DNA from 2 places in the Streptomyces sp. NPDC006193 genome. Region 1 is predicted to be linked to the other one. Evidence: riboswitches for the same ligand, from Rfam matches in the RefSeq annotation. Region 1 holds a riboswitch; the other holds the start of a gene.
What was found. A riboswitch is a leader RNA that binds a small molecule or an ion and turns the genes downstream of it on or off. The one in region 1 is predicted to bind glycine.
Positions count from the first base shown of each region.

Region 2: linked by a shared signal. The riboswitch ahead of gcvP (aminomethyl-transferring glycine dehydrogenase) and the one ahead of gcvT (glycine cleavage system aminomethyltransferase GcvT) in region 1 are both predicted to bind glycine.

Region 1 covers NZ_JBEXTB010000021.1:31,129-42,611, forward strand. The annotation lists gene glyA (serine hydroxymethyltransferase) at 1-1,227, opposite strand, end outside; gene gcvH (glycine cleavage system protein GcvH) at 1,242-1,619, opposite strand; gene gcvT (glycine cleavage system aminomethyltransferase GcvT) at 1,736-2,863, opposite strand; glycine riboswitch at 3,020-3,123, opposite strand; gene ABZ261_RS19670 (AAA family ATPase) at 3,303-3,983, shown strand; gene ABZ261_RS19675 (enhanced serine sensitivity protein SseB) at 4,051-4,842, shown strand; gene ABZ261_RS19680 (enhanced serine sensitivity protein SseB C-terminal domain-containing protein) at 4,979-5,779, shown strand; gene ABZ261_RS19685 (ABC transporter permease) at 6,131-7,129, shown strand; gene ABZ261_RS19690 (ABC transporter substrate-binding protein) at 7,164-8,936, shown strand; gene ABZ261_RS19695 (ABC transporter permease) at 9,009-10,016, shown strand; gene ABZ261_RS19700 (ABC transporter ATP-binding protein) at 10,013-11,107, shown strand; gene ABZ261_RS19705 (dipeptide ABC transporter ATP-binding protein) at 11,104-11,483, shown strand, end outside.
Region 2 covers NZ_JBEXTB010000041.1:4,821-16,303, reverse strand. The annotation lists gene modB (molybdate ABC transporter permease subunit) at 1-265, shown strand, start outside; gene ABZ261_RS27235 (ABC transporter ATP-binding protein) at 262-1,485, shown strand; gene ABZ261_RS27230 (TOBE domain-containing protein) at 1,514-1,933, shown strand; gene gcvP (aminomethyl-transferring glycine dehydrogenase) at 1,996-4,881, opposite strand; glycine riboswitch at 5,057-5,151, opposite strand; gene ABZ261_RS27220 (PRC-barrel domain-containing protein) at 5,271-5,642, shown strand; partial or broken gene ABZ261_RS27215 (DNA polymerase IV) at 5,831-7,159, opposite strand; gene ABZ261_RS27210 (MerR family transcriptional regulator) at 7,226-7,909, opposite strand; gene ABZ261_RS27205 (bifunctional nuclease family protein) at 8,168-8,641, opposite strand; gene ABZ261_RS27200 (MerR family transcriptional regulator) at 8,774-9,511, opposite strand; gene ABZ261_RS27195 (FHA domain-containing protein) at 9,556-10,386, opposite strand; gene ABZ261_RS27190 (DUF881 domain-containing protein) at 10,577-11,483, opposite strand, start outside.

The DNA.
Region 1 (11,483 bases):
CAGGGCCTTCACCCGGGCCTTCAGCGCCTCGGCGTCGTACGACGGCTTGAGCGCCTCGGCGATCACGTCGGCGACCTCGGTGAAGTCCTCGGCCGTGAAACCGCGGGTCGCCAGGGCGGGCGTGCCGATCCGCAGGCCGGAGGTGACCATCGGCGGGCGCGGGTCGTCCGGGACCGCGTTGCGGTTGACGGTGATGCCGACCTCGTGGAGACGGTCCTCGGCCTGCTGCCCGTCCAGCTCGGAGGCGCGCAGGTCCACCAGGACCAGGTGCACGTCCGTGCCGCCGGAGAGCACGTTGATCCCGGCCTCGCGGGCGTCGGCAGCGGTCAGCCGCTCGGCGAGGATGCGGGCGCCCTCCACCGTACGGCGCTGGCGCTCCTTGAACTCCTCGGAGGCGGCGACCTTGAAGGAGACCGCCTTCGCCGCGATCACGTGCTCCAGGGGGCCGCCCTGGAAGCCCGGGAAGACGGACGAGTTCAGCTTCTTCGCGAATTCCTTCTTCGCGAGGATGATGCCGCCGCGCGGACCGCCGAGGGTCTTGTGGGTGGTGGAGGTGACCACGTCCGCGTACGCGACCGGGTTCGGGTGCAGACCGGCCGCGACCAGGCCCGCGAAGTGCGCCATGTCGACCCACAGGTAGGCGCCGGCCTTGTCGGCGATCCGGCGGAACTCGGCGAAGTCGAGCTGCCGCGGGTACGCCGACCAGCCCGCGATGATCACCTTCGGGCGGTGCTCCTCGGCGAGCCGCTCGACCTCGGCCATGTCGACCAGACCGGTGGCGGCGTCCACGTGGTAGGCGACCACGTCGAACTGCTTGCCGGAGAAGTTCAGCCGCATCCCGTGGGTCAGGTGGCCGCCGTGCGCCAGGTCCAGGCCCAGGACGGTGTCCCCGGGCTGGGCCAGCGCGAACAGGGCCGCCTGGTTCGCGGAGGCGCCGGAGTGGGGCTGCACATTGGCGTACTCGGCGCCGAACAGCTCCTTGACCCGGTCGATGGCGATCTGCTCGGCGACGTCGACGTGCTCGCAGCCGCCGTAGTAGCGGCGGCCCGGGTAGCCCTCGGCGTACTTGTTGGTGAGGACCGAGCCCTGCGCCTCCATCACCGCGAGCGGCGCGAAGTTCTCGGACGCGATCATCTCCAGGGTCGACTGCTGGCGGTCCAGCTCGGCGTCGACCGCGGCGGCGATCTCCGGGTCCAGCTCGTGCAGGGGCGTGTTCAGGACAGTCATACGGCTACGACTCCTCAGCCGGCGGTGTGGGCGGCGTACTCGTCGGCGGAGAGCAGGTCGGCCGGCTCCTCGGTGACGCGCACCTTGAACAGCCAGCCGCCCTCGAAGGGAGCGCTGTTCACCAGCGACGGGTCGTTGACGACGTCCTCGTTGATCTCGGTGACCTCACCGGAGACCGGCGAGTACAGGTCGGAGACCGACTTCGTGGACTCCAGCTCACCGCAGGTCTCGCCCGCCTCGACGGTGGAGCCGACCTCGGGGAGCTGGGCGTAGACGACGTCACCGAGCGCGTTGGCCGCGAACTCGGTGATGCCGACCGTCGCGACGCCGTCCTCGGCGGCCGACAGCCACTCGTGCTCCTTGCTGTAGCGCAGCTGCTGGGGGTTGCTCATGGCCTGAATTCTCCTGTACGCGCGGGAGTGCTGGTGAAGGGGGGACTGCCGGCCCTGCCGACGGGCAGGGCGAGGGTGCGCGGGGTCACGTCACGCGGACGGTCCGCGCCCCGTGTCTATTTCTGGCGCCGGTAGAACGGCAGCGCCACGACCTGGTACGGCTCGTGGGTACCGCGGATGTCCACGCCGACGCCCTCGGTGCCCGGCGCGGCGTACGCCGCGTCGACGTAGGCCATGGCGATCGGCTTGCCCAGGGTGGGGGAGGGTGCGCCGGAGGTGACCTCGCCGATCACCTCGCCGCCCGCGACCACGGAGTACCCGGCGCGCGGCACCCGGCGGCCCTCGGCGACCAGGCCGACGAGGACGCGCGGCGGGTTCTGCTCGGCCCGGGCGGCGGCCTCGGCGAGCGCCTCGCGCCCGACGAAGTCACCCTCCTTGCCGAACTTCACCACGCGCCCCAGACCTGCGTCGAAGGGGGTGAGGGACGTGGTCAGCTCGTGCCCGTACAGCGGCATGCCCGCCTCCAGGCGCAGCGTGTCGCGGCAGGACAGGCCGCACGGGACCAGACCGGCGCCCTCGCCGGCCTCGGTCAGCGCCTGCCACAGCGCGGCGGCGTGCTCCGGCCTGACGAACAGCTCGAAGCCGTCCTCGCCGGTGTAGCCGGTGCGGGCGATCAGCGCCGGGACCCCGGCGACCGTGCCGGGCAGCCCGGCGTAGTACTTCAGACCGTCCAGGTCGGCGTCGGTGAGGGACTTCAGGATCCCGGGGGACTGCGGACCCTGCACGGCGATCAGCGCGTACGCGTCCCGGTCGTCGCGGACCTCGGCGTCGAAGCCGGCGGCGCGCTCGGTCAGCGCGTCCAGCACCACCTGGGCGTTGGAGGCGTTGGCCACCACCAGGTACTCGGTGTCGGCCAGCCGGTAGACGATCAGGTCGTCCAGGATGCCGCCGTCGGCCTGGCAGATCATGGTGTAGCGGGCGCGGCCCACGCCGACGGAGGCGATGTCGCCGACCAGGGCGTGATTCAGGAAGGCGGCGGCGTCCGCGCCGGTCACGGTGATCTCCCCCATGTGGGAGAGGTCGAACAGGCCGGCCCGGTTCCGCACCGCGAGGTGCTCGTCGCGCTCGGAGCCGTAGCGCAGGGGCATGTCCCAGCCGGCGAAGTCGGTCATCGTCGCGCCCAGCGCACGGTGCACGGCGTCGAGCGCGGTGCGGCGCAGCTCGGTGGGTTCGGTACTGCTCATCGGTCGGTCGTCTCCCCAGGCAGACAGGACGGGCGAGGAACGTTCCTCCCCATCTGTCATCGGAACCTGAGAGGTTCGCCACGACCGCCACAGGGACGATCACGGCTTGCACCTTGGGTGGAGCCACTGTCGCAGCGGCCCGCTTTTCAGATGTGCCTCGCCCGCGCGGTAACGGGGCCTGAGAGATTCAAGGGAGGGACTTGCTCCTTCGGCGCCCCAGGCGGCCCTGGGGGACCTGGGGACTCTCCCGCGCGGATTCAAGCGGCCGGTATGCAGTTGGCGGGCACATCATTGCACGCCGCCTCCCGGAGCCTCCAGAGCCCGCTTCTGTGACCGGGCTGTGGCAGTACGCGCACGATCCGCCGACCCGCGGCCATTACCTTCCCTTTAACTGCAACGGGCATGCGGAACACCGAGCCCACAGGGGAGGACCATCACGGTGAACAGGACCTCGGCGTACGTCACCGCCACCGCCACCGCCGCCGGCCCCGCGGTGCCGGGGCGCCCCTCCGCCCCCGCCCGTGCGCGCGGCGCCGCGCGCACGGTCCCGGTCGTGCGCGACCTGCGCCACCGCGCCGGACGCAGCCCGCGCGCCCTGGTCTTCGCGCCGCGGGACGTGGTCGTCGTCACCGGCCTGCCCGGCAGCGGCAAGTCCACCCTGATGCAGCGCGCCGTCCCCGGCCGCCGCGTCGACTCCCAGGACACCCGCGACCGCTTCGCCGCCCGCCTGCCCCGCTTCCTGCCCTACGCGCTGTACCGCCCCGCGGTCCGGCTCGCGCACTACACCGGCCTGCGCCGCGCCCTGCGCACCGGCGAGGGCGTCGTCGTCCACGACTGCGGCACCCAGCCCTGGGTGCGCGCCTGGCTCGCCCGCGAGGCCCGCCGCCGCGGCGGCGGGCTGCACCTGCTGCTGCTCGACGTCGACCCCGAGACCGCGCGCGAGGGCCAGCGCGAGCGCGGCCGGGGCGTCTCCCGCTACGCCTTCCGCCGCCACCGCCGCGCGACCGCCCGGCTGCTCGGCGCGGTGGAGCGGGGCGAGCTGCCCGCGGGCTGCGGCTCGGCGGTCCTGCTCGACCGGGCCGCCGCGGACACCCTGCGCCGCCTGGATTTCGACGGGTAGCCGCCGTGGCGCGGCCACCCGCTAGCCTTCATGCTCACACCAGTGGTTTCCAGCAGGCGGTAGGCACATGGACTTCCCGGCGGACTTTCCCGCGGACTTCCCCGCACAGGCGCACCCCCACCCGCACGGCGGTTGGCCCGGCAACGAGCTGGAGGAGGTGCTGTCGGCCTCGCTCGGCGTCCCCTCGGCGGGCGGCCGGATCCTCGAGGTCCTCGGCCGCAGCCTGCTGTGGGTCCCGCTGCCCAACGGCGGCGGTCCGGACAGCACGGCGCTGGACCTGCCGACGATGGACATCGAGGGACAGGCGTACGTCCCGGTGTTCAGCTCCGAGGAGCAGTTCCGCCAGGTGGCCGGCTCCCACATGGCCTGCACCGTCGCCCCGGCCGCGGAGTTCGCCCGCGGCCTGCCGCCGCAGGCGGGCCTGGCCGTGAACCCGGGCGGCGTGGTCGGCGTCCCGCTGCCGCCCGAGGCCGTGGCCGAGCTGTGCCGGGCGGGCCGCACCCCGCTCGACGGGCCCGGCTCCGGCGGCCGGGTCCGCCTCTTCGAGCCCGACTGGCAGGACGATCCGGTCGACTTCCTGTCCGCCGCCTCGGCCGAGTTCGAAGGCACCGGCGTGGTCCTCACCGCCCGCCGCTGCCTGGCCGCCGTCGAGACCGCCGACCCGGTGCTCTTCGTCGGCGTCGAACTCTCCCAGTGGGAGGGCGACCTGCGCGCCCGCCCCCTGGACGCCCTGGGCCGCGCCCTCGGCAAGGTCCCGGTGCGGTGGCCGGTCAACCTGGTCCTGCTGGACGTGGTGGAGGACCCGGTGGTCGGCTGGATGAAGACGAACGTGCGCCCCTTCTACCAGTACGGCCTCTGAACGGGCCCGGGGGCGCGGGGAACCGCGCGGAAACCCACCACGAACCCGCACCCGGGCACGGACACGAGGCCCCGCGCTCCCGGGCGCATAAGCTGTGTCCGAACGCGGGGCACGAAGCGAAGGGGCGGTAAGACAGGTGAGCGCGAGCCCAAGCGGCAGCGTCGAGCACATGCTGCGCCAGGTCACGCCCGGACGCTACGACGCCTACGAGGCCCTGCTGCGCGCCCTCGCCACCCCGTCCTCCGGCCAGGTCTGGATGCTCCTGTGGCACGGCCAGGCCGGCGCCCCGGACGCCCAGTACGGGAACATGGAGGTCGGCGGCTTCCACTACGCCCCCTGCGTCACCTCCGCCCAGGAGCTGTCGGCCAGCGGCTGGAACCGCTCGTACGAAGTGGCCGACGCCCTGGACGTGGCCCGCACCCTGTACCCGGACCACTACGGCCTCTGGCTCAACCCGCACGCGCCCGGCGGCGGCGTCGGCATCCCCTGGCTGGACCTGCGCCGCATCGCCACCGGCCTGGACCGCCAGCCCGCCGGCCCGCTGCGCCTGTCGGAGCCCGCCATCGAGATCCCGCACTTCTACGCCCTGCTCACGCAGAACGCCCACCGCACCCCGGCCCTGCGCTCGCTGCGCCGCGCCTGGGTGCAGCCCGCGCTCGGGGCGCCCTACCTCGCCATCGGCCTGGACGTGTACGACGCCTCGCCCGCCGCGGTCGACTCGGTGCGCGCGATGATGCAGCAGTCCGTCGGCGCGGTCCCGGAGGGGCTGCCGGTGTCCACGGTCGCGATGAGCGACGAACACGACCCGGTGGTGATGTGGATGCGGGCCAACGCGCGTCCCTTCTACGACCGCGAGGCGCACGCCCCCGCCGCGCCGCCGCAGCCGGTCCCGCCGTCCGTCGGCTACGGCTACCCGCCGGTGCACGGCTCTTACTGACCGGCCGGCCCGGGCGCCAGACCCTTCGAGGAATCCGCGCAGCATGCGCACAGTCGGCGCACTTCTGCGCGCGTAGACATCTGCCCTACGTCCCGAACCGCGCGGAATCACCGTTCTGTCCCAACTAGACCACGTCCGGGGGGCGTTACCCACTGTTCGGATAACGGAATCCCCTGGACTGCATCACGGTTGCGCATACTTTCGCCGTCAGCTCTGGCGGGTGATCGCGACGACGCTGAAGACTCGCGACTCAGACAGGAGGTCGAGACCTCCTGATCGATGGCAAGTCGACAAAGCCGCAAACCGCGGCAGGCGCAGGCCGGTCACCACCGGCGAGAGGGGTCGCTCACCGTGACCGCACCGATCGAGACCACCGGGGCGGCAGCCGAGGCACAGCCGGAAGCTGTGCTGGAGGGTGCCGGGAAGGGGCAGATCGAGGGTCGTTCTCTGGGTCAGATCGCCTGGACCCGTTTCAAGAAGGACAGGGTCGCCGTCGCGGGCGGCGTCATCGTGATCCTGCTGATCCTCGTCGCGATCCTCTCGCGTCCCATCCAGGCCGTCCTCGGGCTCGACCCCAACGCCTTCCACCAGGACCTCATCACCCCCGACACCTCGCTCCCGAAGGGCAGTTGGGGCGGCATGAGCGCCGACCACCCGCTCGGCGTGGACCCGAAGTTCGGCCGTGACATCGCCACCCGCGTCCTGGAGGGCTCCTGGGTGTCGCTGGTGGTGGCCTTCGGCGCCACCATCCTGTCCAACGTGATCGGCGCGGTCATGGGCGTCGTGGCCGGCTACTACGGCGGGCGGGTCGACTCGGTCATCAGCCGGCTGATGGACACCTTCCTCGCCTTCCCCCTCCTGCTCTTCGCGATCGCCATCTCCGCCACCCTGCAGGGCGGCGCCTTCGGCCTCAACGGGCTGCCGCTCCACCTGTGCGTGCTCATCTTCGTCATCGGCTTCTTCAACTGGCCGTACCTGGGGCGGATCGTGCGAGGCCAGACCCTCGCCCTGCGCGAGCGCGAGTTCGTGGACGCCTCCCGCGGCATGGGCGCCAAGGCCCCGTACATCCTGTTCCGGGAGCTCATGCCCAACCTGGTCGGCCCGATCATCGTCTACTCGACGCTGCTCATCCCGACCAACATCCTGTTCGAGGCGTCCCTGAGCTTCCTCGGCGTCGGCATCCAGCCCCCGCAGGCGTCCTGGGGCGGCATGCTGCGCGAGGCGGTCACCTACTACCAGGTCGACCCCCAGTACATGATCGTCCCGGGTCTGGCCATCTTCGTGACCGTCCTGGCGTTCAACCTGCTCGGTGACGGTCTCCGCGATGCTCTCGACCCGCGCAGCCGCTGACGCCTGCCGCCGAGAGCACGAAAAGTTTCCAACAATGGAGGGGAAAGCGCCCATCATGCGAAGGTCAGCGCTGGCCGCGATCGCGGCCATCGGCTCCGTCAGCCTGGTTCTTTCAGGCTGCAGCAAGGCCGATGACAACAAGGACAAGAACGGCACCAAGTCGGCCGGGGCCAACGCCGCGACCAAGGGCGTCGTGAACGTGTCGGACAAGAAGGGCGGCACGGTCACCTACGAGATGTCCGACGTCCCGGACTCGTTCGACCCGGGCAACACGTACTACGCGTACATGTACAACCTCAGCCGGCTGTGGGCCCGCCCGCTCATGACGTTCAAGCCGGGCCCCGGCGACGAGGGCAACACCCTCGTCCCCGACCTCGCGGCGAGCAAGGGCGTCCCGAGCGACGGCGGCAAGACCTGGACGTACAAGCTGCGTTCCGGCCTGAAGTACGAGGACGGCACGCCGATCACCTCGAAGGACGTCAAGTACGCCGTCGAGCGTTCCAACTTCGCGCGTGACGTGCTCTCCCTCGGCCCGAACTACTTCCAGCAGTTCCTGGCCGACGGCGACAAGTACAAGGGCCCGTACAAGGACAAGAGCACCAAGGGCCTGTCCTCCATCCAGACGCCGGACGACACCACGATCGTCTTCCACCTGAAGCAGGCCTTCCAGGAGTTCGACTACCTGGTCGCCGCCCCGCAGACCGCGCCGGTGCCCCGGGCGAAGGACAAGGGCGTCGACTACGTCAAGCACATCGTCTCCTCGGGCTCGTACAAGTTCCAGAGCTACGAGGACGGCAAGCAGGCCGTGCTGGTGCGCAACGAGAACTGGGACCCGAAGACGGACCCGCTGCGCAAGCAGCTGCCGGACAAGATCGTCGTCAACCTGAAGGTCAACCCGGAGAAGATCGACCAGGACGTGCTCGCGGGCGACGCGATCGACCTGGCCGGCACGGGCGTCCAGGCCTCCACCCAGGCGAAGGTGCTCACCGACGCGGCCAAGAAGGCCAACACGGACAACACCTACGGCGGCCGTCTCGTCTACCTGGCGATCAACACCAAGGTCAAGCCGTTCGACAAGGTCGAGTGCCGCAAGGCCGTGCAGTACGCGATCGACAAGGTCTCGGTGCAGACCGCCGAGGGCGGCCCGATCCGCGGTGACGTCGCCTCCACCGTCCTGCCGCCGGACATCCCCGGCTACGAGAAGTCGGACGTCTACGCCACCAAGGGCGGCAAGGGTGACGTCGCGAAGGCCAAGGCGCAGCTGAAGGCCTGCGGCAAGTCGTCCATCTCCACGAACATCACGGCCCGTTCGGACCGTCCGCAGGAGATCGACGCCGCCACGGCGATCATCAACTCGCTGAAGAAGGTCGGCATCAACGCCACCCTCAAGCAGTACCCGTCCGGCAAGTACTTCACCGACTACGCGGGTGTGCCGAAGTTCACCGAGAAGCAGAACCTCGGTCTGATCATGATGCAGTGGGGCGCCGACTGGCCCTCCGGCTACGGCTTCCTGCAGCAGATCCTGAACGGCAAGGCGATCAGCCAGTCCGGCAACACCAACCTGTCGCAGTACGACAACAAGGACGTCAACGGTCTGCTGGGCAAGGCGATCGGCACTCAGGACACCACCGAGCGCAACAGCCTCTACACCCAGATCGACAAGAAGACCATGGACGACGCCGTGCTCGTCCCGCTGACCTACTTCAAGGTCCTGCTGGGCCGCCCGCAGAACTACACCAACCTGGTTTCCACGGCGGCCTTCAGCGGTCAGTACGACTACCTCAACATCGGCGTCGCGTCGAAGTAGCAGCCCCGGAAGGCAGGTGAAGGCATTGGTGCCCGCGGGCCGCAAGGCCCGCGGGCACCAGCGCCGGTCCCCGTGATCTCGTACATCCTCCGCCGGACGTTCGCAGCAGTGATCCTGCTGCTCGTCGTCTCCGCGGTCACCTTTGCCATCTTCTTCCTGCTGCCACGGCTCGCCGGCCAGACAGCGGACCAGTTGGCGCAGCAGTACATCGGCAAGAGTCCGTCCAAGGCGGACATCGTGGCGGTCAAGCACAACCTCGGTCTGGACCAGCCGGTCTACGTCCAGTACTGGCACTTCATCAAGGGGATCGTGGCCGGCGCCGACTACAACATCGGCCCCAGCACGGTGCACTGCGACGCGCCCTGCTTCGGCTACTCCTTCAAGACCCACGAGGCGGTCTGGCCCCAGCTCACGGGCCGGATGCCGGTGACGGCCTCGCTCGCCGCGGGCGCCGCCGTGCTCTGGGTGGTGTCGGGCGTGGCGATCGGTGTCGTCTCCGCGCTCAAGCCCCGTTCCGTCTTCGACCGCACCTTCATGGGCGTCGCGCTCGCCGGTGTCTCGCTGCCCATGTTCTTCACGGGCAACCTGGCGCTCCTGCTGTTCACCTACCAGTGGCCGATCTTCGGCACCACGTACGTCCCGATCACCGAGAACCCGGCGCAGTGGGCCAACACCCTCTTCCCCGCCTGGTGTTCGCTGGCACTGCTGTACTCCGCCATCTACGCGCGGCTCACCCGCTCGGGGATGCTGGAGACGATGAACGAGGACTTCATCCGCACGGCCCGTGCCAAGGGCCTGCGCGAGCGCAACGTGGTGGTCCGGCACGGGCTGCGCGCGGCGCTCACCCCCATCATCACCGTGTTCGGCATGGACCTCGGTCTGCTGCTGGGCGGCGCCCTGATCACCGAGTACGTGTTCTCCCTGCACGGCGTCGGCGAGTACGCGGTGAAGGCCATCAGTGACAACGACCTGCCCCCCATCCTCGGCGTGACCCTGCTCGCCGCCTTCTTCGTCGTGATCGCAAATCTCCTGGTGGACGTGCTCTACGCCGCCGCCGACCCGCGGGTGAGGCTCTCGTGACCGAACTCTCCAAGACGGGCGCCGCAGTGGGCGAGCCCGCCTCCTCCGGCAAGGCGCCCGAGGCATTCCTCGAGGTCCGCGACCTCAAGGTGCACTTCCCGACCGACGACGGACTGGTCAAGTCCGTCGACGGGCTGAGCTTCTCGCTGGAGAAGGGCAGAACCCTCGCCATCGTGGGCGAGTCCGGCTCCGGCAAGTCGGTCACCTCGCTGGCCATCATGGGCCTGCACCGGCTCGGCGCGCGCGGCAAGAACGTGCAGATGTCGGGCGAGATCTGGCTCGACGGCAAGGAACTGGTCTCCGCCGCCCCCGACGAGGTGCGCAAGCTCCGCGGCCGGGAGATGGCGATGATCTTCCAGGACCCGCTGTCCGCGATGCACCCGTACTACAAGGTCGGCGACCAGATCGTCGAGGCCTACCGGGTCCACCACGACGTCAGCAAGAAGGCGGCCCGCACCCGGGCCATCGAGATGCTCGACCGCGTCGGCATCCCCGAGCCCGCCAAGCGCGTCGACGGCTACCCGCACGAGTTCTCCGGCGGTATGCGCCAGCGCGCCATGATCGCCATGGCGCTGGTGAACAACCCCGAGCTGCTCATCGCCGACGAGCCGACCACCGCCCTCGACGTGACCGTCCAGGCGCAGATCCTCGACCTGATCCGGGACCTGCAGAAGGAGTTCGGCTCCGCGGTCATAATGATCACCCACGACCTCGGCGTGGTCGCCGAGATCGCCGACGACGTCCTGGTGATGTACGGCGGCCGGTGCGTGGAGCGCGGCCCGGCCGGCGAGGTCTTCGAGCAGCCGCAGCACCCCTACACCTGGGGCCTGCTCGGCTCGATGCCCCGCATCGACCGCGAGACCTCCGAACGGCTCATCCCGGTCAAGGGCCAGCCGCCGAGCCTCATCAACATCCCCTCGGGCTGCGCCTTCCACCCGCGCTGCCCGTACGCGGACGTCCCCAAGGGCAACGTCACCCGCACGGTGCGCCCCGAGCTGGCACAGGTGAGCACCGGCCACTGGTCCGCCTGCCACCTGTCGGCCGAGGACCGCCAGCGGATCTGGACCGAAGAGATTGCGCCGAAGCTGTGAGTGAGACCAAGAAGACGGACACCGTCGCCGAGGCCGCGGTCCCGAAGCAGGCGTCGGCTTCCGAAGAGCGTGAGGTGCTGCTCAGGGTCGAGGGCCTGACCAAGCACTTCCCGATCAAGAAGGGCATCCTGCAGCGGCAGGTCGGCGCCGTGAAGGCCGTCGACGGCATCGACTTCGAGGTGCGCAAGGGCGAGACCCTGGGCGTGGTCGGCGAGTCGGGCTGCGGCAAGTCCACCATGGGCCGGGTCATCACCCGGCTCCAGGACCCGACCGGCGGGAAGATCACGTTCGAGGGCCGGGACATCACGCGGCTCAGCACCGGGCAGATGCGCCCGCTGCGCCGCGACATCCAGATGATCTTCCAGGACCCGTACGG
Region 2 (11,483 bases), on a different contig from region 1:
CGCGTTCCGCCGGGTCACGCTGCCGCTGATCGCGCCCGGCGTCGCGGCGGGCGCGGTGCTGGCGTGGGCGCGTGCGCTCGGCGAGTTCGGCGCCACGATCACCTTCGCGGGCAACTTCCCGGGCCGCACCCAGACCATGCCCCTCGCGGTCTACCTCGCCCTGCAGAGCGAGCCCGAGTCCGCCCTCTCCCTCAGCCTGGTGCTGCTGGCCGTGTCGATCGCGGTGCTGGCGGGGCTCAGGAACCGCTGGATGGTGCCGTCATGACGCGCACCCGCGCCGCTGCCGCCGGCGACGACTCCCGCCGGCCCACCGCCCCCGCGGCCGCCGGCGCGGCCCGGCCCCCGGCAGGTCCGGCGGCGCCCGACCACGAGGCGCGCACGCGCGGTGAGGCCGTCGGACCCGCTCCGGCCGACGGCGGGCCCCCCTCCGCGCCCCCGCGTCCGGCCGCCGGCCTGGACGCCCACCTCGTCGTCGACCGCCCCGGCTTCCGCCTGGACATCACCCTGACGGCCGCACCCGGAGACGTCGTGGCACTGCTGGGCCCCAACGGCGCGGGGAAGACCACCGCGCTGCGCGCCCTCGCCGGCCTCACCGCCCTCACCGACGGCCATCTGCACCTGGACGGCGTCCGCCTGACGCGCACACCCCCCGAGGCGCGCCCCGTCGGCGTCGTCTTCCAGGACTACCTCCTCTTCCCCCACCTGTCCGCCCTGGACAACGTCGCCTTCGGCCCGCGCTGCCGGGGCGCCGGCAAGGCCGAGGCCCGCAGGCAGGCGGCGGCCTGGCTGGACCGCATGGGCCTCGCCGACCACGCCGGCGCCCCGCCACGCCGCCTCTCCGGCGGTCAGGCCCAGCGCGTCGCCCTGGCCCGCGCCCTCGCCACCCGCCCCCGGCTGCTGCTCCTGGACGAGCCGCTCGCGGCGCTGGACGCCCGCACCCGCCTGGAGGTCCGCGCCCGGCTCCGCCGCCACCTGGCCGAGTTCGAGGCGGTCGCGGTGCTGGTCACGCACGACCCGCTGGACGCCATGGTGCTGGCCGACCGGCTGGTGGTCGTCGAGCACGGGCGGATCGTCCAGCAGGGCGCGCCCGCCGACGTCGCCCGCCACCCGCGCACGGACTACATCGCCCGGCTCGTCGGCCTCAACCTGTACCGCGGGCGGGCCGCGGGGCACTCCGTGCAGCTCGACGCCGGACCGGCCGTCACCACGACGGAGGAGCTGTCCGGGCCGGTGTTCGTGGCGTTCCCGCCGTCCGCCGTGACCCTGTTCCGGGAGCGGCCCTCCGGCGCCAGCGCCCGCAACCTGTGGCGCTGCGAGGTCGCCGGCCTGGAGACGCACGGCGACCGGATCCGCGCCGACCTGATCGGCGACATGCCGCTCGCCGCGGACGTGACGGCGGCGGCCGCCGCCGAACTGGACCTGCACCCGGGTGCGGCGGTCTGGGCGACGGTCAAGGCGACGCAGACGCACGCATACCCGGCCTGAGCGGAGCGGCGCTCTACGGTGGGTGCCCATGACCCTGAGCATCCGCAACCAGCTTCCCGGCACCGTCACCGAGGTGCGCCCCGGCGAGGTGATGGCCCTCGTCACGGTCCGGCTGGACGACGGCCCGCACCTCACGGCCGCCATCACCCGGGAGGCCGCCGAGCAGCTCGCGCTCGGCCCCGGCACGCCGGTGCGCGCGCTGGTGAAGTCGACCGAGGTCTCCCTCGCCACCCGCCGGGTCGAGGGCCTGTCGATCCGCAACCAGCTGCCCGGCACCATCACCCGGCTCACCTCCGGCGAGGCCATGGCCTCCGTGAGGATCGGCGTGGCCGGCGGCGAGATCACGGCGGTGATCACGCAGGACGCGGTCGGCGACCTGGGGCTCTTCGTGGGCTCCGACGTCATCGCGCTGATCAAGGCCACCGAGGTGTCCCTGGCGACGGACTGACACGGCGAAGGGCCCCGCCCGGCTTCCACGAAATCCGGACGGGGCCCTCGCCCACGGCTCGCTCAGTCCTCGTACGCGTCCAGCGGCGGGCAGGAGCAGACCAGGTTGCGGTCGCCGAAGGCCTGGTCGATGCGGCGCACCGGCGGCCAGTACTTGTCGGCGGCCGAGACGCCGCCCGGGAAGACGGCCTCCTCGCGGCTGTAGGCGTGCGTCCACTCACCGCCGAGCGCGGCCGCGGTGTGCGGGGCGTTGCGCAGCGGGTTGTCCTCGGCGGGCCACTGTCCCGAGCCGACCTTCTCGATCTCCGCGCGGATGGCGATCATCGCGTCGCAGAAGCGGTCCAGTTCGGTGATGTCCTCCGACTCGGTCGGCTCGATCATCAGCGTGCCGGCCACCGGGAAGGACATCGTCGGCGCGTGGAAGCCGTAGTCGATCAGGCGCTTGGCCACGTCGTCCACGGTCACGCCGGTCTCCTTGGTGAGCGGGCGCAGGTCGATGATGCACTCGTGCGCGACCAGGCCGCCGGGGCCGGTGTAGAGCACCGGGTAGTGCGGCTCCAGCCGCTTGGCGATGTAGTTCGCCGACAGCACGGCCACCTGCGTGGCCCGCTTGAGGCCCTCGCCGCCCATCAGCCGGACGTACGCCCACGAGATGGGCAGGATGCCGGCGCTGCCCCACGGCGCCGCCGAGATCGGGCCGACGCCCGTCGCCGGGCCGGCCGCCGGCTGGAGCGGGTGGTTCGGCAGGTACGGCGCCAGGTGCGCGCGGACGGCCACCGGGCCGACGCCCGGACCGCCGCCGCCGTGCGGGATGCAGAACGTCTTGTGCAGGTTCAGGTGCGAGACGTCGCCGCCGAAGTGCCCGGGCTTGGCGAGGCCGACCAGGGCGTTGAGGTTGGCGCCGTCGACGTACACCTGGCCGCCGGCCTCGTGGACCCGGGCGCAGATGTCGGCGACGTGCTCCTCGAACACGCCGTGCGTCGACGGGTAGGTGATCATGAGCACCGCCAGCTCGTCGCGGTACTGCTCGATCTTCGCCCGCAGGTCCTCGACGTCGATCTCGCCGTCCCCGGCGGTCCGGACGACGACGACCTTCATGCCGGCCATCACGGCGCTGGCCGCGTTGGTGCCGTGCGCGGAGGACGGGATGAGGCAGACGGTGCGCTGCTCGTCGCCGTTGGCGCGGTGGTAGCCGCGGACGGCCAGGAGACCGGCCAGCTCGCCCTGCGAACCGGCGTTCGGCTGCAGCGAGACCTTGTCGTAGCCGGTGACCTCGGCGAGACGTTCCTCCAGCTCGCGGATGAGCGTGAGGTAGCCCTCGGCCTGCTCGGCGGGCGCGAACGGGTGCAGCTGACCGAACGCGGGCCAGGTGACCGGCTCCATCTCCGTGGTCGCATTGAGCTTCATGGTGCAGGAGCCCAGCGGGATCATGCCGCGGTCGAGCGCGTAGTCGCGGTCGGCCAGCCTGCGCAGGTAGCGCAGCATCGCGGTCTCGGAGCGGTGCTGGTGGAAGACCGGGTGGGTGAGGTAGGTGTCGGTGCGCAGCAGCGCCTCGGGCAGGGTGTCCTCGGTGGTCGCGTCCAGCGCCTCGATGTCGGCGTCGACGCCGAAGGCGGACCAGACGGCGGCCAGCTGGGCCCGGGTGGTGGTCTCGTCGCAGGCCATGGAGACGTGGTCGGCGTCGACTTGCCACAGGTTGACGCCGTTGGCCCGGGCGGCGGCGACGACCTCGGCGGCCTTGCCGGGCACGCGCGCGGTGACCGTGTCGAAGAACGCGCCGTGGACGATCTCGACACCGCCTGCGGTCAGACCGGCGGCGAGGAGCGCGGAGTAGCGGTGCGTGCGGCGGGCGATGGTCCGCAGCCCCTCGGGGCCGTGGTAGACGGCGTACATGCCGGCCATCACGGCGAGCAGCACCTGCGCGGTGCAGATGTTGCTGGTGGCCTTCTCGCGGCGGATGTGCTGCTCACGGGTCTGCAGCGCCAGCCGGTAGGCCTTGTGGCCGTCGGCGTCGACGGAGACGCCGACGAGGCGGCCGGGCAGGCTGCGCGCGAACTTCTCGCGGACGGCCATGTAGCCGGCGTGCGGGCCGCCGAAGCCCATCGGCACGCCGAAGCGCTGGGTGGTGCCGACGGCGATGTCCGCGCCGAGCTCGCCCGGCGAGGTCAGCAGGGTCAGCGCGAGCAGGTCGGCGGCGACGGTGACGAGGGCGCCCAGCTCGTGCGCCTGGTCGATGACCGGCTTGATGTCGCGTACGGCGCCGGAGGCGCCCGGGTACTGGATCAGCACGCCGTTGATCTCGCGCTCGGCGATGCCGGCCGGGATGCCGTCGCTGAGGTCGGCGACGACGACCTCCACGCCGGTCGGTTCCGCCCGCGTCCGGATGACGGCGACGGTCTGCGGCAGGGCGTCCGCGTCGACCAGGAACAGGCCCTTCTTGTTCTTGCCCATGCGCCGGGACAGCGCCATGGCCTCGGCGGCGGCCGTGCCCTCGTCGAGCAGGGAGGCGCCCGAGGTGGGCAGGCCCGTCAGGTCGGCGACCATCGTCTGGAAGTTCAGCAGGGCCTCCAGGCGGCCCTGGGAGATCTCCGGCTGGTACGGCGTGTAGGCCGTGTACCAGGCCGGGTTCTCCATGACGTTGCGCAGGATGACGGGCGGCGTGAAGGTGCCGTAGTAGCCCAGGCCGATCATGGAGCCGAGGACCTGGTTGCGGTCGGCGAGCGAGCGCAGCTCGGCGAGCACGTCGGCCTCGGTGCGGGCGCCCGGCAGGTCCAGGGCGTCGGCGTTCTTGATGACGTCCGGGACCGCGGCGGCGGTCAGCTCGTCGAGCGAGCCGTAGCCGACGTGCGCGAGCATCTTCGCCCGCGCCTCCTGGTCGGGCCCGATGTGGCGCTGTTCGAACGGAATGCCCGCTTCGAGCTCGGAGAGCGGGATGCGATGGGCGGTCATTGCGGAGGCCTCCTGGTCTGACGCGACCTTCGAGGGGCACCCCGTACGGATACCCCGGCGGCCTCCCCCTCTGTCATCTCGACCTGAGAGCTTCACCGAACGCCCGGAGGGGCGCCGGTTTTCACCGTCGGTGAGAGCGGAAGCCGTCGACACCCGCTCTGCTTTCCAGAGTGACCTCGTCCGTGCGGTACGTGAGCCTGAGAGATTCCGGGGAGGAGTTGCTCCTTCGGCGCCCCCGAGGTGGTCGGAGGACTCTCCCGCACGGTGTCAGCAGCCATTGCCAGCGTACCAGCGGGGTCAACGCCTGAGCCCTCGAGTGGCCGCCTCCTTGAATGTGCTCTTTTGTAGTGCTTACGGATGAGTTGCGACCACGTGGAGGGAGAGGGACCGTGCAGACCGACATCGATCCGCGCAACCTGATCGGCCGCAAGGCGTTCGACGTCAATGGCACCAAGATCGGCACCATCGACGAGGTGTACCTCGACGACGCGACCGGCGTGCCCGAGTGGGCGGCCATACGCACCGGCCTGTTCTCCCGGGACGCCTTCGTCCCCCTGGCGCCGAGCGAGCTGATCGACGGCGCCCTGCACGTCCCCTTCGACCGGGCCCTGATCAAGGACGCCCCCGACTTCGGCGTCGGCCGCCATCTCTCCCCCGAGCAGGAACTGCAGCTCTACCACCACTACGGCCTCGACGTGGCCTCCCCTCCCGCGGTCCCGGACCACGACTTCGGCAGGCTGGCGGGGTCGGAGGAGACCTGACCGCGGACCTCTTCCCCGTCGCGGCGGGCTCCTTCCCGGCCGGGAGCCGCTGCCCGACCGCCGGCTCGCCGGCCACCCGCTCCCTGACCGCCCGCCTCCTGCGCGCGGGCCCCCTCCTCGGTCTCCCGGGGCGGGACCCCGTGCCGGCCGCTTCCCCGCCGGCCGGGACCGACGGCCGGGCGGAACGGTTCGGCGACCAGCGGCAGCGGATCCGCGGGCTCCAGCGCCGGGTCGCCGACGGCGAACGTCCGCACCCGCCCCGGAGGTGACTGCGGCGTCTCGAAGCGCACCGTGACGCGCCCCAGTCCGCTCCCCTGCACCCACCCGTGCCCGTACTCGGTGTGCCGCACGTCCTGACCGGCACGCCACTGCCGCTCGGCGGGCTGCGGACGCTCCACGACGGCCTCGGTCGCGCCCTCCTCCGGTTCCTGCGCCGGAGCCGCCGGCATGGCCTGCGCGAACAGGTCCTCCTGCGTGTAGTCGGCGAGCCCGGACACACCGACGCCGAGCAGCCGCACCCCGCCCGTGGTGTCCACGGACTCCAGCAGCCGTGCCGCGGCCTCGCGGACGACCGCCGGGTCGTCCGTGGGGCCCCGCAGGGTCTCGGAGCGGGTGAGGGTCGAGAAGTCGTACCGCCGCACCTTCAGCACGATGGTCCGCCCGGACAGCCCGGCCGCGCGCAGCCTGCGCACGCACCGGTCGGCGAGCCGCTGCACCTCCGCGGCGACCCGCAGCCGGTCGTGGATGTCCACGTCGTAGGTGTCCTCCACCGACACCGACTTGGCCTCCCGCTCGGCCACCACGGGCCGCTCGTCGCGGGCCAGCGCCATGGCGTACAGCGCGTGCCCGTGCGCCTTGCCCAGCAGCCGGACCAGTTCGTCCTCGCCCGCCTCGGCCAGCTCCCCGACCGTGGTGATCCCGGCCCTGCGCAGATGGTCCCCGGTGGCCGGGCCGACCCCCGGCAGGGTGCGCACCGGCATCGGTCCGAGCAGCGCCCGCTCGGTGCCCGGCTCGATCAGCACCAGGCCGTCCGGCTTGGCCTGCTCGGAGGCGATCTTGGCGAGCATCTTGGAGGCGGCGAGCCCCACCGACCCGGTGAGCCCGGTCACCGCCCGGATGTCCGCGCGCAGCTGCTGCCCGGCCCGCCGCGCCGAGGCCTCGTCCCAGGCCGCTCCCCCGGCCTCCAGGTCCACGAACGCCTCGTCCAGGCTCAGCGGCTCCACCAGCGGCGACAGCTCGCGCAGCAGCGCCATCACCTGTTCGCTGATCGCCCGGTACGCGGTGAAGCGCGGGACCAGGTAGGCGGCGTGCGGAGCCAGCCGGCGCGCCTGCGCCATGGGCATCGCCGAGTGGACCCCGAACACCCGTGCCTCGTACGACGCGGTGGCCACCACTCCGCGCGGTCCGAGCCCGCCCACGACGACCGCCTTCCCGCGCAGGCTCGGCTTCGACGCCTGCTCCACCGAAGCGAAGAAGGCGTCCATGTCGAGATGGAGGATCGTGGGCGCGGTTCTCACATCTTCGATGCTGCACCACGGCACTGACAACGCGGTGGTGCGGGAGGCGCCGGAGACGCCCCTGGGTCAGACCGCCCGGTTGCGGCGGCGCGCCAGCTCGTCCGCGGGGTTGTGCCCGACGAGGGTCTCACCGGTGTCGACGCGTTCGCCGTGCAGCTGGGAGAGGGCGCTTTCCACGTCCCGCCACACCACGCCGACGGCGATCCCGAAGACGCCCTGACCCCCCTGGAGCAGGGCGTGCACCTCGTCCGGCGACGTGCACTCGTAGACGGTGGCGCCGTCGCTCATCAGGGTCATCCGCTCCAGGTCACGGAAACCGCGTTCCCTGAGGTGCTGGACGGCCGTGCGGATGTTCTGCAGGGACACCCCGGTGTCCAGGAAGCGCTTGACGATCTTCAGGACGACGACGTCCCGGAAGCTGTACAGGCGCTGGGTGCCCGACCCGTAGGCCGGCCGCACGCTGGGCTCGACCAGACCGGTGCGCGCCCAGTAGTCGAGCTGCCGGTAGGTGATGCCGGCGGCCGCGCAGGCCGTGGGCCCGCGGTAGCCGATCTGCTCGGACGTCATGGACGCCACCCCTCCGCCGTTCGGCACCGCCGTCGCCAGCTGCGGGGCGTGATCGACCGTGCTGCCGGACCGGGGGTGGCCCCCGCTCGGGTGCAGCCGCGAGCCCGGGGGCGGGTACGGACCGCTCTCCCCGAAGCTGCGTCCGGGGGCGCCCCCGGCCGTACCGTCGCCGCTGCTTCTCACGCCGACCTCCGTCCTTGACCTGCCTTCTCGACGGTAGGCAGTCACCAAGGGTGCGTCAACGATCGCCACACTCGGCACGCCGAGTGATAATCACCCTAAGAGTGGTTTCCCGTGTCCCACCGCGGGGAAAGGCTAGCCGAATGCCCTCGCGGGAACCCGTAGGACGCTCTCACCGGCCGGAGGCAATTGCCGGAGCACCGGCTGTGCGGAGCCGCCGCCGCCCGGTGGCGCACCGGGTGGGAGGGACCGCCCCGCGGCCTACTGGCTGCTGGTGCCGAAGTCCTCGGGCGAGATCTGGTCGAGGAACTCGCGGAACTTCTCCACCTCGTCCTCCTGCTCGTCCGGGATGGCGATGCCCGCGTCGTCCAGCACCGTGTCACTGCCGTAGATCGGCGTCCCGGTGCGCAGGGCCAGCGCTATGGCATCGGAGGGGCGGGCGCTGACCTCGACCCCGCTGGCGAACACCAGCTCCGCGTAGAAGACGCCTTCCCGCAGATCGGTGATACGCACTTCGGTCAGCTCCTGGCCGACGGCCTCCAGCACGTCCTTGAACAGGTCGTGCGTCAGCGGTCGCGCGGGGGCCATGCCCTGCTGGGCGAAGGCGATCGCCGTCGCCTCCCCCGGCCCGATCCAGATGGGGAGGTAACGGTCGCCCCCCACTTCGCGCAGGAGCACGATCGGTTGGTTGGAGGGCATTTCGACCCGGACACCTACGACATCGAGCTCGTTCACACAGCAACCCTAGGCCGTGCCCGGGACGTTTGGGTAGTCGGGCCGGGAACAGGTGCCCGATCCGGTCGCCCGGACGCCCCTGCGCAGCCCCTTGTCAAGAGCCGATCCGGCGCGGGCCCGGGGCATCGGGTGTCAGGGCAGCCGCACGCCGAGAGCTGTCCTGACCAGGGCCGCGTGCAGCTTCGTCGTGAGCGCCGCCAGTTCCTTCGTACGGGCCGCGGCGAGGGCCCTGGTCTGCGGGTTGCGGTGGCGCTTGAGCGGTGCCACCACCTGGTCGATCAGCCCCGCCTCGCGGTCGGCGGCGGCCTTCATCGCCCGCAGGTGGCGCGGCTCGATCCCGTACCGGCCCAGCTCGGCGACGAGCGAGGCCACGGTGACGGCCTCGGCGTCGTACACCCCGTCCTCCAGGGGAGTGATCAGCCCGTAGGACTCCCACTCCTCCAGCCGGCCCTCCTCGATGTCCGCGGCGGCCAGCAGCTCCGCCCGGCCGATCCTGGCCGCCGTCGGCGCCTCCGGCGGCTGCGGAGAGTCGTCCGGGGTGCGCTGGCGCCCGACCAGCGGCAGGGCCACGGCCTCGCCCCGCTCCATGGCGTCCAGGTGCTCACGGATCACCTTGAGCGGCAGGTAGTGGTCCCGCTGCATCCGCAGGACATGACCGAGGCGCTCGACGTCCCCGGCGCTGAACTTGCGATACCCCGCCGGGGTCCGCTGCGGCTCGATCAGCCCCTCCGACTCCAGGAAGCGGATCTTGGAGATGGTCACTTCGGGGAACTCGTCGCGCAGCACGTTGAGCACCGTGCCGATGCTCATCAGGCCACTGTCCCTGGCGGCGGTGCCGCTTCCGGCACCGCCGCTCGGTGATCGAAGCATGGACCTTCCCTGGGGGTCCCCCCGGACGTGAGTCCGGGGGCCGGTCAGATGCCCTGCCGGCTCGCGTAGAACACCAGCCGGTACTTGCCGATCTGCACCTCGTCGCCGTTCGCCAGGGCGACCTGGTCGATGCGCTCACGGTTGACGTACGTGCCGTTCAGGCTGCCCACGTCGGCGACCGTGAAGGTCCCGTCCGCGGAGCGCCGGAACTCCACATGCCGCCGGGAGACCGTGACGTCGTCCAGGAAGATGTCGCTCTGCGGGTGGCGGCCGGCCGTGGTCAGGTCGCTGTCCAGCAGGAAGCGGCTGCCCGAGTTCGGACCCCGGCGCACCACCAGCAGCGCCGAGCCCAGCGGCAGAGCGTCCACGGCGGCCTGCGCCTCCGGGGAGAGCATCGGCAGCGGCGTCTGGCCGGTCGCCTCGGAGTCGTAGGCCTCCAGGCCGGAGATCGAGATCGTCGACGTCGTCTCGGAGGCCCGCTCCGGCGCCACGCCGGGGCGCAGCGGCGCTCCGCAGTGGGAGCAGAACCGGGCGTTCTCCGCGTTGCGGTTACCGCACCTCGTACACACCAGGACCGACATCGACGGATCCTCCTGCCGCGGCTGCCCCGCCGGGGCGTTGGACGCGTACGGGCCGGAGGCAAACCCTCCACCCGCACCTGAGGTTGACGGTTGCCCGAAACCTATGCCGCCGGACTGCGCAGGGTCAACAGACGCCGCGCCCTGACCACCGGAAATGTCACCGCCCGGACCAGTGACCTGGTCCCGGAACAGCGGGCGCCGGTCCTCCGCGTCAGGCTGTGCGCGATGGCGGGCGGTGGCGTTGTCGCTGCCCTCTCGCGCGCTCTTGCCGAACAACTTCGCAAACAACTTCACGGGCGATTCCCCTTGACCGAAACAGACCCGCCCGTGGGGCAGGACGAACCCTGATTGCCTACACCGGCCGAGCCGGACATCCTCACAACGTCCGTATGCACCAAACAGTTTCCACCACGCAGCACCCCTTCGGTGCGCCGACCCCCCGCAACCTCATGCCCTTGCGCGAGAGCCCCCATGCACCGACGGTTCACCGGGAGGACGACCGAGCGTAGTCAGGCCGCTCCGCCTGTCGCAAGGCGTCCACGACGATCTTGCTCGACCGTTCGACGGTGACCGTGGCCTGCTCCTTCTCCAGCGTCTGCACCACGCCTCCCGGGATGTTCAGCGCGGGCTCGAGGTCCTGCGGCTTGCCGATGACCTTGAAACGATAGGGGGCTTTGATCTTGTTCCCGTCGACGCTCACGCTGCCGCCGGAGTCCGTGAAGTACGTGCCGGCCACCACCCGGACCCGGTTGACCTGGATGGCCTCCGCGCCGGCCGCGCGCAGCTCCTGGATCGCGTCGAGCAGCATGTCCGCCTGGACCGTCCCCTTCGTGTCCTCGATCGTCATGGTGATGCCGGGACCCTTCGCCGCCACCGTGCCCGCCAGGATGCCGAGTTGCCTCTCCTTCTCGGCGGTCTGCTGGCGCGCCTCCGCGGCCTGGTCGGAACTGCTCTGCAGCTCCTGACGCTGTTTCTCGAGTCCCTGCTTCTCGTCTTCTAGACGCTCCGTACGCGCATCCAGTTCATCCAGGATGCGCACGAGGTCCTCCTGCCGTGCGCCGCGCAGCGCGCTGTCGGTGTCGCTGTTGGACGCGACCTGGACGGCCAGCCCGAATCCCAGGCCGAACAGCAGCAGCGCGACGATGAATTGGGCGCGCGTGAAACGCGGCGGCCACAGGCCGTCGACGAGCCGCTGCCGCCCGCTCAGCGGCTGCTGCGGCTCCCGCTCCTGCTGCTCGGCCGGCTCCGCCGTCTCGGGCCCGGGAGCGGGAGCGGACACGGGAGCAGGCGCGGACGCGGGCGCGGGGGCGGGCGCGGGCGTGGGCACCTCGGCCGGCAGTTCCCTGCGCAGTTTGCTCTCCGGCTGGTCGTTGCGGTCGTTCCGGTCGTTC